Regions from separate parts of the Enterobacter sp. genome, predicted to be linked through region 3. Evidence: predicted binding sites of a transcription regulator. Region 3 holds the regulator's gene; each other region holds the start of a gene.
The links. The regulator PurR, encoded in region 3, represses purine synthesis genes. The targets are predictions, from matches to a motif close to CANGCAAACGTTTGCNTG.
Positions count from the first base shown of each region.

Region 1: a site for PurR is predicted at 1,269-1,286, ahead of carA (glutamine-hydrolyzing carbamoyl-phosphate synthase small subunit). Genes of this name have one in related genera too.
Region 2: a site for PurR is predicted at 2,635-2,652, ahead of gcvT (glycine cleavage system aminomethyltransferase GcvT). Genes of this name have one in related genera too.

Region 1 covers NZ_CDRQYH010000001.1:165,470-169,665, reverse strand. Annotated here, with positions in the region: gene ispH (4-hydroxy-3-methylbut-2-enyl diphosphate reductase) at 1-23, shown strand, start outside; gene dapB (4-hydroxy-tetrahydrodipicolinate reductase) at 229-1,050, shown strand; gene carA (glutamine-hydrolyzing carbamoyl-phosphate synthase small subunit) at 1,505-2,653, shown strand; gene carB (carbamoyl-phosphate synthase large subunit) at 2,672-4,196, shown strand, end outside.
Region 2 covers NZ_CDRQYH010000061.1:3,337-7,532, reverse strand. Annotated here, with positions in the region: gene gcvP (aminomethyl-transferring glycine dehydrogenase) at 1-942, opposite strand, end outside; gene gcvH (glycine cleavage system protein GcvH) at 1,069-1,458, opposite strand; gene gcvT (glycine cleavage system aminomethyltransferase GcvT) at 1,482-2,576, opposite strand; gene ubiI (FAD-dependent 2-octaprenylphenol hydroxylase) at 2,974-4,176, opposite strand; gene ubiH (2-octaprenyl-6-methoxyphenyl hydroxylase) at 4,189-4,196, opposite strand, start outside.
Region 3 covers NZ_CDRQYH010000023.1:18,720-22,915, forward strand. Annotated here, with positions in the region: gene punC (purine nucleoside transporter PunC) at 1-214, opposite strand, end outside; gene punR (DNA-binding transcriptional activator PunR) at 329-1,240, shown strand; gene purR (HTH-type transcriptional repressor PurR) at 1,258-2,283, opposite strand; gene cydH (cytochrome bd-I oxidase subunit CydH) at 2,581-2,670, shown strand; gene ACWYRJ_RS09505 (MFS transporter) at 2,834-4,000, shown strand; gene sodB (superoxide dismutase [Fe]) at 4,039-4,196, opposite strand, start outside.

The sequences.
Region 1 (4,196 bases), on a different contig from region 3:
TCGACGCCCGCGAAGTTGAATAGTCCTTTTTCTGATGAAAGGCCAGCACCTCCTGTGCTGGCCTTTTTTTTACCCGTTACTTTATCGTGACGACAAAATCATGTCTTTTACTGATATTTAAGTCGGTTTCACGTTAAATTCTAATTATCGGTGTTTTCAGTTGGCAGTGCTTCTCAAGGCTGGTTAATCTGAAAACGGTTTACATCATTTTAACGTAAGAGAATAACTATGCATGATGCACAGATCCGTGTCGCCATTGCGGGCGCGGGTGGACGTATGGGCCGTCAGCTTATTCAGGCGGCACTTCAGATGGATGGCGTAGCGCTTGGCGCGGCACTGGAGCGTGAAGGTTCTTCGCTTCTGGGGACCGATGCCGGTGAGCTGGCGGGCGCTGGCCACACGGGCGTTACCGTGCAAAGCAGTCTGGAAGCGGTAAAAGAGGACTTCGATGTATTCATCGATTTTACCCGCCCGGAAGGGACGCTCACGCATCTGGCGTTTTGTCGTCAGCACGGCAAGGGGATGGTGATCGGCACCACCGGTTTTGACGATGCGGGCAAGCAGGCTATCCAGGATGCATCAAAAGAGATTGCAATTGTCTTCGCGGCAAACTTCAGCGTGGGCGTTAACGTCATGCTGAAGCTGCTGGAGAAGGCCGCGAAGGTGATGGGCAATTATACCGATATCGAGATTGTAGAAGCTCACCACCGTTACAAGGTTGATGCGCCATCTGGCACGGCGCTGGCGATGGGCGAAGCGATTGCTCATGCACTTGATAAAGATTTAAAAGACTGCGCGGTCTATACCCGCGAAGGTTACACCGGCGAACGCGTGCCTGGCACCATTGGTTTCGCAACCGTGCGAGCGGGTGACATCGTCGGCGAACATACGGCGATGTTCGCCGATATTGGCGAACGTGTCGAAATTACGCATAAAGCTTCAAGCCGAATGACGTTCGCCAACGGCGCCGTACGTTCCGCTTTGTGGCTTAAAAGCAAGAAAAGCGGTCTTTTTGATATGCGAGATGTGCTCGATCTCAACAATTTGTAAGCATTATTACCCATCGTGATGTGGTTATTGCAGTCGTAATTGTTTGATTGCATAGGGCAATATTTTATTGCCCTTTTATTTTATCTGTTTCATGTGTTATTTTTAATTAAGCATCTAAATTTCTTTATCTTGTAGCGTTTTAACGTTGCTGAAATGTAAATTTTGACCATCCGGTCCACTTTTTCATGCTCTAACACGACATTTTTTATTAAACCAGGCGCGCAAGCGTTTTCAGCAGTGATTTACCTGATCTTTTTGTCGCTTAAGCCGCATTACTCTCGCCAGGGCTGCAAAACACTAAACAAAATATCCGTTTTAAGTTGACTTTTACCCACCAAATCTCCAGAATGCCGCCGTTTGCCAAAAATCCGCTGGCAACACATTTGCATTGATTCATGACACGGTTATGAATTAATATGCAAATAAAGTGAGTGAATATTCTCTGGAGGGTGTTTTGATTAAGTCAGCGCTATTGGTTCTGGAAGACGGAACCCAGTTTATCGGTCGGGCCATAGGGGCAACGGGTTCGGCGGTTGGGGAAGTCGTTTTCAATACTTCAATGACCGGTTATCAAGAAATCCTCACTGATCCTTCCTATTCTCGCCAAATCGTTACTCTTACTTATCCTCATATCGGCAATGTCGGCACCAATGCGGCTGACGAAGAATCCTCTCAGGTACATGCGCAAGGCCTGGTCATCCGCGACCTGCCGCTGATTGCCAGCAACTTCCGCAATACCGAAGATCTTTCTTCTTACCTGAAGCGCCATAACATCGTGGCGATTGCCGATATCGATACCCGTAAGCTAACGCGTCTGCTGCGCGAGAAGGGTGCACAGAACGGCTGTATCATCGCGGGTGATAACCTCGATGCGACGCTGGCGCTTGAAAAAGCGAAAGCCTTCCCTGGCCTGAACGGCATGGACCTGGCGAAAGAAGTGACTACTGCTGAAGCCTACAGCTGGACTCAGGGTAGCTGGACGCTGGAAGGCGACCTGCCGGAAGCGAAAAAAGAGAGCGAGCTGCCGTTCCACGTGGTGGCCTACGATTTCGGCGCCAAGCGCAACATCCTGCGCATGCTGGTTGACCGCGGCTGCCGCCTGACGGTGGTTCCTGCACAAACGTCTGCCGAAGACGTGCTGAAGATGAATCCGGACGGTATTTTCCTGTCCAACGGTCCTGGCGACCCGGCGCCGTGTGATTACGCCATCGCCGCCATCAAGTCCTTCCTGGAAACCGACATCCCGGTATTCGGCATCTGCCTCGGCCATCAGCTGCTGGCGCTGGCTAGCGGTGCGAACACCGTTAAGATGAAGTTCGGCCACCACGGTGGTAACCACCCGGTGAAAGACATCGATAACAACACGGTGATGATCACCGCGCAGAACCACGGCTTTGCCGTCGATGAAGCCTCAATGCCGGCTAACCTGCGCGTGACCCATAAGTCGCTGTTCGATGGCACCCTGCAGGGTATCCACCGTACCGATAAGCCAGCATTCAGCTTCCAGGGCCACCCTGAAGCCAGCCCGGGTCCACACGACGCCGCGCCGCTGTTCGATCACTTCATCGAACTTATCGAGCAATACCGTAAGACAGCTAAATAATCAGGAGCCGAGAAGACAATGCCAAAACGTACAGACATAAAAAGCATCCTGATCCTTGGCGCTGGCCCGATCGTGATCGGCCAGGCCTGCGAATTCGACTACTCCGGCGCGCAGGCGTGTAAAGCCCTGCGCGAAGAGGGTTACCGCGTTATCCTGGTGAACTCCAACCCGGCAACCATCATGACCGACCCGGAAATGGCAGATGCAACCTACATCGAGCCGATTCACTGGGAAGTGGTGCGTAAAATCATCGAGAAAGAGCGTCCGGACGCGGTGCTGCCAACCATGGGCGGCCAGACGGCGCTGAACTGTGCGCTGGAGCTGGAGCGTCAGGGCGTGCTGGAAGAGTTCGGCGTGACCATGATCGGCGCGACCGCCGACGCCATTGATAAAGCAGAAGACCGTCGCCGCTTCGACGTGGCAATGAAGAAAATCGGCCTCGACACCGCGCGTTCCGGTATCGCACACAATATGGAAGAAGCGCTGGCCGTTGCCGCTGAAGTGGGTTATCCGTGCATCATCCGTCCATCGTTCACCATGGGCGGCACCGGCGGCGGTATCGCCTACAACCGTGAAGAGTTCGAAGAGATTTGTGAGCGCGGTCTTGATCTCTCCCCAACCAAAGAGCTGCTGATTGACGAGTCGCTGATTGGCTGGAAAGAGTACGAGATGGAAGTGGTGCGTGATAAAAACGACAACTGCATCATCGTCTGCTCCATCGAAAACTTCGATGCGATGGGTATCCACACCGGTGACTCCATCACCGTTGCGCCAGCCCAGACCCTGACCGACAAAGAGTATCAAATCATGCGTAACGCCTCGATGGCGGTACTGCGTGAAATCGGCGTGGAAACCGGCGGTTCTAACGTGCAGTTCTCGGTTAACCCGAAAACAGGCCGCCTGATTGTTATCGAAATGAACCCGCGCGTGTCCCGTTCCTCCGCGCTGGCGTCTAAAGCGACCGGCTTCCCGATTGCGAAAGTGGCGGCGAAGCTGGCGGTGGGTTACACCCTCGACGAGCTGATGAACGACATCACCGGTGGCCGCACGCCTGCGTCCTTCGAGCCGTCCATCGACTACGTTGTGACCAAAATTCCTCGCTTCAACTTCGAGAAATTCGCGGGCGCGAACGACCGTCTGACCACCCAGATGAAATCTGTCGGTGAAGTGATGGCGATTGGCCGCACCCAGCAGGAATCCCTGCAGAAAGCGCTGCGCGGCCTGGAAGTGGGCGCGACCGGCTTTGACCCGAAAGTGAGTCTGGACGACCCGGAAGCGCTGACTAAAATTCGCCGCGAGCTGAAAGACGCGGGCGCAGAGCGTATCTGGTACATCGCCGATGCCTTCCGTGCGGGCCTGTCCGTGGACGGCGTGTTCAACCTGACCAACATCGACCGCTGGTTCCTGGTGCAGATTGAAGAGCTGGTCCGTCTGGAAGAACAGGTTGCCGAGCTGGGCATTACCGGTCTGGACGCTGACTTCCTGCGCGTGCTGAAGCGTAAAGGCTTCGCCGACGCGCGTCTGGCTAAGCTGGCGGGCGTGC
Region 2 (4,196 bases), on a different contig from region 3:
CAGCGCGGTATTACCGGCAGCATCTTTGGAGACGCCGATAATACGGCCAGGCATGGAGCGTTTGAATTCATCTTTCGCGCCGAAGAACGCCGCGTGCGGGCCGCCGTAGCCCATCGGTACGCCGAAGCGTTGCGCAGAGCCGAAGACGATATCCGCGCCCTGTTTGCCCGGTGCAGTCAGCAGCACCAGCGCCATAAAATCGGCAGCAACGCTAACAACCACCTTGCGGGATTTCAGCTCGGCAATCAGCGCGCCGTAGTCGTGAACTTCACCGGTGGTGCCCACCTGCTGCAGCAGCACGCCGAAGACATCCTGATGATCCAGCACTTTGTCAGCGTCATCGACGATCACGTCAAAGCCGAAGGTTTCCGCACGGGTGCGCACCACGTCCAGCGTCTGAGGATGCACGTCCGCCGCGACGAAGAAGCGGTTGGCATTTTTCAGCTTACTCACTCGCTTAGCCATCGCCATCGCTTCGGCGGCGGCGGTCGCTTCATCCAGCAGAGAAGCGGAGGCGATATCCATGCCGGTCAAGTCCAGCGTCACCTGCTGGAAGTTCAGCAGTGCTTCCAGGCGGCCCTGGGAGACTTCTGGCTGATAGGGGGTGTAAGCGGTGTACCAGCCCGGGTTTTCCAGCATGTTGCGCAGGATAACCGGCGGTAACTGCACGTTGGTATAGCCCATGCCAATGTAAGACTTATAGCGCTTGTTCAGGCCTGCGATGGCCTTCAGCTCCGCCAGCGCGGCGAATTCCGTGGTGGCTTCCCCCACCTGAGGCGGCGTGGCAAGCTGGATGTCTTTTGGCACAATCTGGCCGATCAGTGCGTTTAATGAATCCGCGCCAACTGTCTTCAGCATCTCCTGCTGTTGCTGAGCATCCGGCCCAATGTGACGTTCGATGAAGGCGCCACGGTTTTCAAGCTGGCTTAAAGTCTGTGTCATGAGCGATGGTTCCTGAAACATGCAGTGAATGTGTTTTCTCCCTCTCCCTGAGGGAGAGGGCTGGGGTGAGGGTGTCTTCTGTTTCCCTCACCCTCCCCTCTCCGCAAAGGGGAGAGGGATAATGGCTTACTCGTCTTCTAACAGTGCTTCGTACGCGGTCGCATCCAGCAGCGCGGCAACCTGGGATTCGTCGCTGGCTTTGATCTTGAAGATCCAGCCGCCTTCATAAGGCTCGCTGTTGACCAGTTCCGGCGAATCGCTCAGCGCATCGTTGACGGCGACAATCTCACCGCTTACAGGGGCATAGATGTCAGATGCTGCTTTTACGGACTCCGCCACGGCGCAGTCGTCGCCCGCGCTAACGGTCGTGCCCACGTCAGGCAGGTCAACAAACACCATGTCGCCCAGCAGCTCTTGCGCGTGCTCGGTGATCCCTACGGTGTAAGTGCCGTCCGCCTCTTTGCGCAGCCACTCGTGTTCTTTGCTGTATTTCAGTTCTGCTGGCACATTGCTCATTGAAGTTCTCCTGATAAAAATAGTTAGGCGACCGGCTTACCGGCGCGAACAAAAATCGGTTTGGTCACGTTGACCGGCATTTTGCGGTTGCGGATTTGCACCACAGCCGTTTCGCCAATGCCCGCCGGCACGCGTGCCAGTGCAATACTGTAGCCCAGCGTCGGGGAGAAGGTACCGCTGGTGATCACGCCTTCGCGAGGATTGCCGTCAGCATCGGTAAAGCGCACCGGCAGTTCACCGCGCAGCACGCCCTTCTCGGTCATCACCAGACCCACCAGCTGTTCAGTACCCTTCTCGCGCTGCATCTCCAGCGCTTCACGGCCAATAAAGTCACGGTCAGCCGGTTCCCAGGCGATGGTCCAGCCCATGTTGGCGGCCAGCGGAGAGACGCCTTCATCCATCTCCTGACCGTAGAGGTTCATTCCCGCTTCCAGACGCAGCGTATCGCGCGCGCCCAGACCCGCAGGCTTCACACCCGCTTCCACCAGCGCACGCCAGAAATCAGCGGCCTTCTCGTTTGGCATCGCAATTTCATAGCCCGCTTCACCGGTGTAGCCGGTGGTGGCGATAAACAGATCGCCCGCCTGCACGCCGAAGAACGGCTTCATGCCAGCGGTGGCTTTGCGCTGCTCGTCGTTAAACAGAGAGGCGGCTTTCGCCTGCGCGTTCGGCCCCTGCACGGCGATCAGCGACAGATCGTCACGGACGGTGATGTCGATGGCATAAGGTTCGGCGTGTTGGGTGATCCAGGAGAGGTCTTTTTCGCGGGTGGCGGAGTTTACAACGAGGCGGAAGAAATCTTCAGTGAAGTAATAAACGATAAGGTCATCAATCACGCCGCCCGAGGCATTCAGCATGCCGGTATAGAGCGCTTTACCCGGCGTCTTCAGTTTGGCGACGTCGTTTGCCAGAAGATAACGCAAAAACTCCCGGGTGCGGCTACCGCGCAGATCGACAATCGTCATGTGGGACACGTCGAACATACCGGCATCGGTGCGCACCGCGTGGTGCTCATCAATCTGCGAGCCGTAGTGCAGCGGCATCATCCAGCCATGGAAGTCCACCATGCGGGCGCCGCATAACACGTGTTGTTCGTACAAAGGAGTCTGTTGAGCCATCTTGTCCTCGTTGAAAAATTCACCGTGAAACCCGGTATCGGCCCCGCGTTCGGGCACCGACGCAAACGTTCTCTTTTACCTGAACTTACCACCGAAACCGGCGGTTAACCATAAGGCAAAATGGGTCATCACATTAGCTTATGACCAAAAAACGCTAAAAAGACTACAGAGTTATTCACTGGAAAAATGCGATTAATCCAGCACAAAATTAACAATGCTCTAACAGGATTTAGCACATGGTGATATTTCGTGCGGAAAATCGGGCCAAATTTCCGTAACGAGAAAAACACGACATTAGATTATCTAATGCGAAAAATGACGTGAAATTAGAATATTTCAAACGAGGGAATTTCCCCGGCGCAGAGGCCGGGAAAAGAAAGTGTGACAGGGGTCTAAATTAACGCAGCCAGTCCGGCAGGTCGTTAAGACCCATCGCCTGACGGAGGAGTTGGGGCTTAACGCCCGGAAGGGTGTCAGCAAGCTTGAGGCCAATATCGCGCAGCAGTTTTTTCGCCGGATTCGCGCCGGCAAACAGCTCGCGGAAGCCCTGCATGCCAGCCAGCATCATCGCCGCGCTGTGCTTGCGGCTGCGCTCGTAGCGGCGCAGGTAGAGATGCTGGCCGATATCTTTGCCTTCGCGATGCAGGCGACGCAGCTCCTCAACCAGCTCCGCCGCGTCCATAAAGCCGAGGTTAACGCCCTGTCCTGCCAGGGGATGAATGGTATGCGCCGCATCACCGACCAGCGCCAGACGGTGCGCCGCAAACTGACGCGCGTAGCGGCCGGTTAACGGGAACACCTGACGCTCGCTTTCAAGCGTGCACAGGCCAAGGCGGTTATCAAAGGCCACGCACAGCGCCTGGTTAAAGGCCTCCGGCGTCGCCTCCTGCATCTGCCGGGCTTTTTCCGGCACCAGGGACCAGACAATCGAGCACAGGTGCGGATCGGCAAGCGGCAGGAACGCCAGAATGCCGTCGTTGTGGAAAATCTGGCGCGCCACGCCGCCGTGCGGCTCTTCGGTACGGATCGTCGCGACCAGCGCGTGATGACGATAGTCCCAGAAGGTCAGCGGGATGTCGGCTTTATTCCGCAGCCAGGAGTTGGCACCGTCAGCACCGACCACCAGACGCGCGGTCAGCATGTCGCCGCTCTGCAGGGTGATAAACGCCTCGTTTTCGCCCCATGCCACCTGCTGGATCTGCGCAGGCGCAATCAGCGTCACGTCGCTGCACTGCTGTGCTTTCTGCCACAGCGCGTGGTGGATCACCGCGTTTTCAACGATGTGCCCCAGATGGCTATAGCCCATGCTTTCATCATCAAAAGCAATATGACCAAAGCTGTCCTTATCCCACACTTCCATACCGTGATAGCAGCTGGCGCGGTGCGCCACAATATCTGCCCAGACGCCAAGGTGCGTCAGCAGCTTTTCGCTGGCCGCATTGATCGCCGAGACGCGGAGTTCCGGCGGCGCATCCGGTGCAACGGGCTGAGGCTGCTTTTGCTCCAGCACCGCCACGCGCAGGCCGCTGCCCTGCAATCCACAGGCCAATGCCAGTCCAACCATTCCGCCGCCAACGATGGCGACATCAACATTTTGCACGATGATAACTCCTTAACGCG
Region 3 (4,196 bases):
GTTTACGACCAAAGCGATCCGAGAGCGGTCCCCAGAGCAGCTGTGCAAAAGCAAAACCGGCGAGGAACAAACTCAGGCTGGCACTGATGGCGGCAGCGGGGGTTTGCAAATCTTCCTGCATCGCGGCAAAAGCCGGCAGGTACATATCGGTGGCCAAAAAGCCCAGCACGCTTAAGCCGCCGAGCCAGACTAAAAAACCGTTCCTGGGTTGCATTATTTTATTCTCCTGAGGAGGCAGGTATACATTGGCGCTGAGTGTAGGGAGTGCAAAGCCGCTTGTGAAACGCTAATATTTGGCGGGTGCATTCAAATTTTTTGCAGGCAGAAAATGTGGTCAGATTATTCTCTTGAAGTGGTCGATGCTGTCGCGCGTAACGGCAGCTTCAGCGGTGCGGCGCAGGAGCTGCACCGCGTCCCTTCAGCCATCAGCTACACGGTGCGTCAACTGGAGGAGTGGCTGGCGGTTCCGCTGTTTGAGCGGCGGCATCGTGACGTGGAATTGACGCCCGCCGGGGCGTGGTTTTTGAAGGAAGGGCGTTCTGTTATCAAAAAAATGCAGATCACCCGCGAACAGTGCCAGCAGATCGCCAACGGCTGGCGGGGACATCTTTCCATCGCGGTGGATAACATCGTGAAGCCGGAACGCACCCGACAGATGATTGTCGATTTCTATCGTCATTTCTCTGACGTTGAGCTGCGGGTCTCGCAGGAGGTGTTCAACGGGGTGTGGGATGCGCTGGCGGACGGCAGGGCGGAGATGGCGATTGGCGCGACGCAGGCGATCCCGGTCGGGGGACGTTACGCCTTTCGCGACATGGGGATGCTGAGCTGGAAATGCGTGGTGGCCAGCGATCATCCTCTGGCAGCGATGGACGGGCCGCTTAGCGACGATACTCTGCGCAACTGGCCCTCGCTGGTGCTGGAGGATACGTCCCGTTCATTGCCCAAGCGTATCACCTGGCTTCTGGACAACCAGCGGCGGGTGGTGGCTCCGGACTGGGAATCGTCGGCGACGTGCCTCAGTGCCGGACTGTGCGTCGCGATGGTGCCCGTTCATTTTGCGCGTCCGCGCATCGATACCGGCGAATGGGTTGAACTGACGCTGGAAAATCCGTTCCCGGACGCGGCCTGCTGCCTGACCTGGCAACAAAATGATGTCTCGCCCGCCATGGCCTGGCTGCTGGATTATCTGGGGGACAGCGAAACGCTGAACCGGGAATGGTTACGGGAGCCAGCGTAGCTGGCCCCGTAAAGGGATTAACGACGGTAGTCGCGGAACGGACCGTCCGCTACGGAACGGCGTTCAATCAGGCGCGGGTGAACTTCAATGGACTGCGACTCTTCGCGCTTGTTGACGATCCTGTCGAGCAGCATATTGAAGGCCGTTTCGCCCAGCGAATCTTTCGGCTGGTGAATGGTGGTCAGCGCTGGGGTGAAGAAGCGCGCGTTACGCACGTTGTCATACCCGATCACGGAAATATCCTGCGGTACGCGCAGACCCAGTTCATCGGCGGCGCAGAGCGCGCCCATGGCCATGATGTCACCCCCGCAGAAAACGGCGGTCGGACGGTGCGGCTGGGAAACGATCTGCTGCATCGCGCGGTAGCCTGATTCCGGCTCAAAGTCGCCCTGCACGATCCAGTTTTCCGGCACGGTGATCAGCGCTTCTTCCATCGCTTTCATAAAACCGGCCAGACGGCCCGCGCCGGTGTTGCGCTCCAGCGGACCCGGGATCACGCCAATCTCGCGGTGACCGCGTTCGATCAGGTAACGTCCGGCCATGTAACCGCCTTCAAAGGCATTGTCGATAACGGAGTCGGTGAAATCCGCACGCGCTTCGCCCCAGTCCATAACGACCATGGGGATATGGCGATACTCTTCGAGCATCGACAGCACGGATTCCGGATACTCGGAACACATTACCAGCAGGCCGTCAACGCGCTTCTGCGCCATCATCGACAGGTAGGCGCGCTGTTTTTCAATGCTGTTCCACGCGTTGCCCAGAATCAGGGTATAGCCTTTCTGGAAGCAGTTTTTTTCAACCGCTTCAATGATCTCGGCAAAATAGGCCGCTTCACTACTGGTCGCCAGCAATCCAATGGACTTGGTGTGATTAACCTTGAGGCTACGCGCGACCGCACTTGGCGAATAGTGCAGCTCCTTGATCGCTGCCCAGACGGCGTTGCGCGTCTCTTCCGCCACAAAGCGGGTTTTGTTAATTACATGTGATACGGTTGTAGTGGAAACGTTTGCGCGTTTTGCTACGTCTTTAATTGTTGCCATTAAATGTCACTCCAGACCATATCCTAAGCTCCTGAAAAACTTGAAGGTAAACGTTTGCCTTCTCTCACCCTTATCACGCAATCTTGAATTGCGGCACGCCGGGAAAACGACACGGGACGTCAGGAGGGGGTCAATGGCCGGTACGCTAATAAATTTAGCGTGGAATTTTGTCCTATCTTGATGAAAAGGGGAAGAGGTAAAGTGGTTATCAGTATAAATCCAGGAAGATTTTTGACGTAATCTGTGCAAAAATGAGCAAGCTCACTTTTCGTGTGGGGATTAAAAGGAGAAAAATTGATGAGTACCGATCTTAAGTTTTCGCTGTTCACCACCGTTGTTGTGCTGGCTCTGATTGTTGCGGCCGGTCTGACGGCTGCGCTGCACTGATTTACGCGGAGGGAGAGCCTACTCCCTCCCGACTCCCCGGATTGTTACTTCTCTGGCAAAAATCTTTTGCCATTTTGTTAACTTCTCATTTTTTGTGATTGATGTCATGCTTTCCGCTTCTTTGTTCTGTGTCACCACATGACACGGCATCCGGAGTTGACGCATGAAAATCAATTTTCCCCTGCTGGCCCTGGCGATTGGCGCTTTTGGGATTGGCACCACTGAATTCTCCCCGATGGGGTTACTGCCCGTCATCGCCCGCGGCGTGGACGTCTCGATCCCTGCGGCAGGCATGTTGATCAGCGCCTACGCTATCGGCGTGATGGTGGGAGCGCCGCTGATGACGCTTCTGCTTTCTCATCGCGCGCGCCGCAATGCGCTGATTTTCCTGATGGCGATTTTCACCCTCGGCAACGTGCTTTCGGCCATTTCGCCGGACTACACCACGCTGATGCTGTCACGTATTCTGACAAGCCTCAACCACGGCGCGTTCTTTGGGCTGGGGTCGGTCGTGGCGGCAAGCGTGGTGCCAAAACACAAGCAGGCGAGCGCCGTGGCCACCATGTTTATGGGGCTGACCATCGCTAACATCGGCGGTGTTCCTGCGGCAACCTGGCTGGGAGAAGCGATCGGCTGGCGTATGTCTTTCCTGGCGACGGCCGGGCTGGGCGTGGTCGCGATGGTGGCATTGTTCTTCTCCCTGCCGAAAGGCAGCGCCGGAGAACGTCCGGAAGTGCGTAAGGAGCTGGCGGTGCTGATGCGCCCGCAGGTGCTTTCCGCGCTGCTTACCACCGTTCTCGGGGCAGGGGCGATGTTTACCCTCTATACCTATATTTCACCGGTACTGCATGACATTACCCACGCAACGCCTCTCTTTGTGACCGCGATGCTGGTGCTGATTGGCGTGGGCTTCTCGATCGGTAACTATCTCGGTGGGAAATTTGCCGACCGTTCCGTGAGCGGGACGCTGAAGGGCTTCTTAACTCTGCTGATTGTCATCATGATTGCCATTCCGTGGCTGGCGCGAAACGAGTTTGGCGCCGCGGTGGCGATGGTCGTCTGGGGTGCAGCAACGTTCGCCGTGGTGCCACCGCTGCAGATGCGCGTGATGCGTGTTGCGCATGAAGCGCCGGGCCTCTCATCCTCGGTCAATATCGGTGCCTTTAACCTGGGCAATGCGCTCGGTGCGGCGGCCGGTGGGGTCGTGATTTCAGGTGGTCTGGGATACAGCTTTGTGCCGGTGATGGGGGCAATCATTGCCGCGCTCGGCCTGCTGTTGGTGATGATGTCGGGGCGTAAACAGCCAGAAGCAGCCTGCGCTGCGGAATAAACCAAAAACGCAGAAGGGCGAACCCTTCTGCGTGTCTTTTACGCGGCGAAGTTCTTCGCCACAAAGTCCCAGTTAACCAATGCCCAGAAGTGTTCCAGGTAGTTCGGGCGCGCGTTACGGTAATCGATGTAGTAAGCGTGTTCCCATACGTCCACGGTCATCAGCGGCTTCGCGCTGGTGGTCAGCGGGGTGCCCG